Regions from separate parts of the Arthrobacter jiangjiafuii genome, predicted to be linked through region 1. Evidence: riboswitches for the same ligand, from Rfam matches in the RefSeq annotation. Region 1 holds a riboswitch; the other holds the start of a gene.
What was found. Region 1 has a riboswitch for S-adenosylmethionine ahead of KKR91_RS05355 (bifunctional o-acetylhomoserine/o-acetylserine sulfhydrylase). Riboswitches for the same ligand answer to the same signal wherever they lie in the genome.

Region 1 (2,457 bases):
CGGGCCTGCGAGGGCAGCAGTCCCAGGTGTGGAAAACCCTCCGGTTTGGGAAATTCCTGCCACTGCGCAGCGGAGGGATCCGGGCAAAGCGGAGGGATCCGGACAAACCGGAGCGGACCCCGGACGCACCGGAGGGATCCGGACAAACGGGAGGGGACCCCGGCGGCAGAGCTAGATTTCGACGGACCCGTTGGCCGTATCGAAGGTGACGGACATGATGCCCGGGGTTCCCTTGGGGGAAATCCAGGTGACGCCCACGTTTTCCAGCGGCTCCTCGATGGGGGTGCCAAGCCACTGCGCGACGCGGTCCGCTGAACCTGCAATGGTCAGCGAGGCCAGCTTCACCGCACCGGGCATGCCGGGCAGGGCAGCGGACGGGTGGAGCGCTTCAGTGCCGTCGTCCCAGCGCAGCATGTAGGGCACCTGGGGATCGGCGATTAGGCCGTTGATCCCGATCTGCTGCCAGGTGAGCTCCTGGCCGTCGGGGAATTTCCGGTTGCCGGGAACGGCCGCCCGGCCCAGCCGCTCTTCAAACGGTGCGAGGTTGTCCACCGCTACGCACCAGCCCATCCAGCCGCCTCCGCATTCGGAGCGCTGGCGCACGGCCTGGCCGAAGGGCGCCTTGTCCGACGCCGGGTGGTTCAGCGCCTCGACGACCTCAATGTACTGGTGGTTGGCCAGGGGGAGAATCATGTTGCGGGTTCCGAAACGCGGGTGCACACCGCCCTTGACGAAGTCAGCTCCCAGAGCAGAGGCGATCCTCTCGGTCGTGGCCAAAAGACCGTCGGATTCGCAGGCATAAGATACATGGTCCAAACGCATGCGGCCCATAATGGCACGTTGTGACGCACCTCTCGACCAAGGCTTGCCTAAGTAGGAAAAAGGATCCCTGAACACCGCGAACTTTGATGTTTGCCCGGCCGCCGAGCCGCCGCGCACTACCCGGAAACGAACCGTCACAGAGGTTGCGGGCGCAGGGGTTATCCGTTTTCATAGGGGGAATAGGTCATGAGTGCCAGCAGATAGCCCCGGCTTGCTGGCCGGCAACCCTCCAACCGCGGTGGGGTGCCCCGGGTGAAGACCTGGCTGCACGTCAATCCGGCGTGCGGCAAGCGCGGGTCACACGTGGCTGCCGGCTCTTTTCCGGCGAGAAGTCTCGGTGCGGCCCCTGGTTAAAGGGAGCACAACATGTCAGGAAACTGGTCATTCGAAACCCGGCAGATCCACGTAGGACAGGAGCCAGACGCCGTCACCGGCGCCCGGGCGCTGCCGATCTACCAGAGCACCTCCTTCGTCTTTCCCAGCGCCGAAGCAGCAGCCAACCGGTTTGCGCTGGCCGAGCTGGAGCCGATTTACACCCGGATCGGCAACCCCACCCAGGAAGCGGTGGAAAAGCGGATCGCCTCGCTGGAGGGCGGGATCGGCGCATTGCTGCTGGCCTCCGGGCAGGCCGCGGAAACCCTGTCGATCCTGAACCTGGCCCAGTCCGGTGACCACATTGTGGCCAGCCCCAGCCTTTACGGGGGCACCTACAACCTGTTCAAGCACACCTTGAAGCGGTTCGGCATTGACGTCACTTTCGTCGCAGACCCGGACAACCTGGACCAGTGGCGCGAGGCAGTGCAGCCCAACACCAAGGCGTTCTTCGGCGAGGTGGTTTCCAACCCGCGCCAGGACGTCCTGGACATCGAGGGCATCAGCTCCATCGCCCACGACGCCGGCGTGCCGCTGATCGTGGACAACACGCTCTCCACGCCGTACCTGATCCGGCCGATCGAATGGGGCGCGGACATCGTGGTGCATTCGGCCACGAAGTACCTGGGCGGACACGGCACCTCCATTGCCGGCGTGATCGTGGACTCGGGCAACTTTGACTTCGGCGCCGATCCGGAGAAGTTCCCCGGCTTCAACACCCCGGATGAGAGCTACAACGGGCTGGTCTATGCCCGCGACCTCGGCGCCAACGGGCTGCTGGGCGCCAACCTGGCCTTTGTCCTCAAGGCGCGGGTCCAGTTGCTGCGCGACCTTGGGCCGGCGGTGTCGCCGTTCAACGCGTTCCTTATCGCACAGGGGCTGGAAACGCTGAGCCTGCGGATGGAGCGGCACGTGGCCAACGCCGCCGTCGTCGCGAACTGGCTGGAAAACCACGACGACGTCCTGTCGGTCGCCTATGCGGGCCTGGAATCGAGTCCGTGGTTCGAGCGCGGCCGCAAGTACGGGCCGCGCGGTACCGGAGCCATTGTCTCCTTCGACATCGCCGGCGGTATCGAGGCCGGCAAGCGCTTCGTGGACGCCTTGGAACTGCACTCCCACGTGGCCAACGTTGGTGACGTGCGCTCCCTGGTGATCCATCCGGCGTCGACCACGCACAGCCAGCTCGGCGCGGAGGCACAGGCGTCGGCCGGAGTGAGTCCGGGCCTGGTGCGTCTCTCGGTGGGCCTGGAACATGTCGATGAC
Region 2 (2,457 bases), 680 kb from region 1:
TTGCTCCGCTCGCGGCGGGCTTTGCCCTGTTGGGCGTTGGCGTCTTCACCCGGGTTCACCATACGTTCCACCGGCTCGGCAACCCGGTGCTCTTCACGACGCTGGGCGGAGCGCTGCTTGGCCTGCTGGGTGTCATCGGCGGACCGCTGACCCTGTTCAAGGGAGCGGAGGAATCCGCCGCGCTGCTGGCGCAGCGCGGCAGCGAATCGGCCTGGACACTGGTGTTCCTCGCGGCGGTCAAGCTGGTTGCCCTGGTGATCGCCGCAGCGGCCGGCTTCCGCGGGGGCAGGATCTTCCCGGCCGTCTTTGTCGGCGTGGCTGCGGGGCTTGCCGCGGTGGCCTTCGTACCCTCCGTGCCGGTGAGCCTGGCCGTGTCGGCAGCCGTGCTCGGCGTAGTCCTCGCAGTGGCCCGCGACGGCTGGATGGCCCTGTTCATCGCGGTCCTTATTACGGGGGACGTGAGCGTAACGGCAGTACTCTGCCTGGCAGTACTGCCGGCCTGGCTGGTGGTCACCAATGCTCCGCACATGCTGGCAGCGCCCGACGGCGGCACCGCCTCTCGTCCTGCCTAGGCAGGGAATCTCCCTGTTCGATTGAAAAGCGTGCATTGTTGGGTACCCTTATGCGCAAATGCTTCCTGCGGTCCCCGCGCTGCGAGGCAGCTAGTGATGAAGCAGGGGCAGAGCCCAATCATCTTTGGATTGGGAAAGAGAAATGCCTGTGCAGCTCTATTGCACAGCCCCACTTCCGCTAAACTGTTTTGGGGGGTGGTCCAAAATACTATGAATGAGGAAAAAGCCCCGTGGCTCAGAAAAGACAAGTTCTCCTGATTGACGACCTAACCGGTGAAGACGCACAGGAAACTGTGAAGTTGGCGCTGGACGGCGCACAATACGAAATCGATCTGACGGCCGACCATGCCGCGGAACTCCGCGGGAGACTGGAACCGTATCTCTCCAATGCCAGGCGTTTGCGCGGCGGCTCAACCGGCCGTGCTGCGAAACGGGAAACGGTTCCCCGCAGCGGCGAGAGCCGGAAAATCCGTGAATGGGCGGTAGCCAATGGCTTCCAGCCCAGCGCACGGGGGCGGATCAGCCAGGAAATCCGCGAAGCGTACAGCTCCGCCCAAAAGTAATCCCCGCCCTTCTTTCCTGCCTGGCACAGCGGGAAGGATCCGGGCAACTGGTACCGGGCGCAGGGGGGCGCCTGACCACCGGTATGAGATCTTCCGGGTTTACTCTTACCCCGCCTGGCGGGGGCGTCTGCGCCAGATGCGCGTCTCCTGCCTCGCCATATTTCGACGCCCCGGCTTCATATTTCGTGCCGCTGGAGTTTTGCTGCCGACGGGCGCATGCTGGTTTTTCGTCCCGCAACTACCCATCCAGAGCAGCTGAGAGACCTGCCTCCGTGACGCTGCAGCTTCCCCCGGACATTCCTTCCGGAAAGGTGCTAATGGCAGGACCGATGGAAGGAATACACCATGACGTTCGACCAGATTTCCACCACCCATGCCGGTTCGCTGCCCCGGACACCGGAACTCATAAGCGCCAATGCAGCCCGGACCTTCGCCGACGATGGTTTTACCCTCGAACGCACCCCGGAGTTTGAACTGCTTCTGACCGACGCGGTAATTGACCTGGTGCAGCGCCAAAAGAGCCTCGGCATTACCATTCCCGGCGATGGGGAGTACGGCAAGGCCATGTCCAGCCCGGTGGACTACGGGGCATGGTGGACCTACAGCTTCCAACGCACGGCGGGCCTGGAGCTGACTGACTTTAATCCCATCACTACCGGACCCGTTCGCAGCGAAGCCGGGAATATCCGGCTGACCTCTTTTGCAGACCGCCGCGACTGGACCCGATTTGCAGCTGCCTATTCCGATCCGGAAAGCGGGATCCAACTGGGCCGCAATGCCACGGCCTTTCCCACGGCCACCGGACCCATCACTTACACCGGCCACGATGCCCTGGCTACAGACATCGCAAACCTCAAGGCCGGGCTGGCGGCTGCCGACCTGCCCACCGGCTTCATCACGGCGCTGTCCCCGGGATCGGCCAGCCGGATCGGCAACGACTATTACAAGAGCGAAGAGGAGTTCATTTACGCCTGGGCAGATGTCCTGCGTGAGGAATACAAGGCCATCACGGACGCAGGGCTGACGGTTCAGATCGATGACCCCTCGATCGCCGAGAACTGGGACCAGATCAATCCCGAACCCAGCGTCGAGGACTACCGGCGCTTCACGCAGATCCGGATCGACGCCCTGAACTACGCACTGCGGGGGATCCCGCAGGAGCAGGTCCGGTTCCATGTCTGCTGGGGATCCTGGCATGGTCCGCACACCACCGACATCGAGTTCGCCAATATCGTGGATCTCGTGCTGGGGATCAACGCCGGTTTCTACGCCTTCGAAGCCGGCAACGCGCGGCACGAGCACGAGTGGACGATCTGGCGGGA

Region 2: linked by a shared signal. The riboswitch ahead of KKR91_RS08625 (cobalamin-independent methionine synthase II family protein) and the one ahead of KKR91_RS05355 (bifunctional o-acetylhomoserine/o-acetylserine sulfhydrylase) in region 1 are both predicted to bind S-adenosylmethionine.

The regions. Positions count from the first base shown of each region.
Region 1 covers NZ_CP076022.1:1,133,290-1,135,746, forward strand. The annotation lists gene KKR91_RS05350 (VOC family protein) at 172-822, opposite strand; SAM riboswitch class IV at 1,005-1,121, shown strand; gene KKR91_RS05355 (bifunctional o-acetylhomoserine/o-acetylserine sulfhydrylase) at 1,189-2,457, shown strand, end outside.
Region 2 covers NZ_CP076022.1:1,818,014-1,820,470, forward strand. The annotation lists gene KKR91_RS08615 (ion channel protein) at 1-572, shown strand, start outside; gene KKR91_RS08620 (histone-like nucleoid-structuring protein Lsr2) at 803-1,135, shown strand; SAM riboswitch class I at 1,375-1,471, shown strand; gene KKR91_RS08625 (cobalamin-independent methionine synthase II family protein) at 1,481-2,457, shown strand, end outside.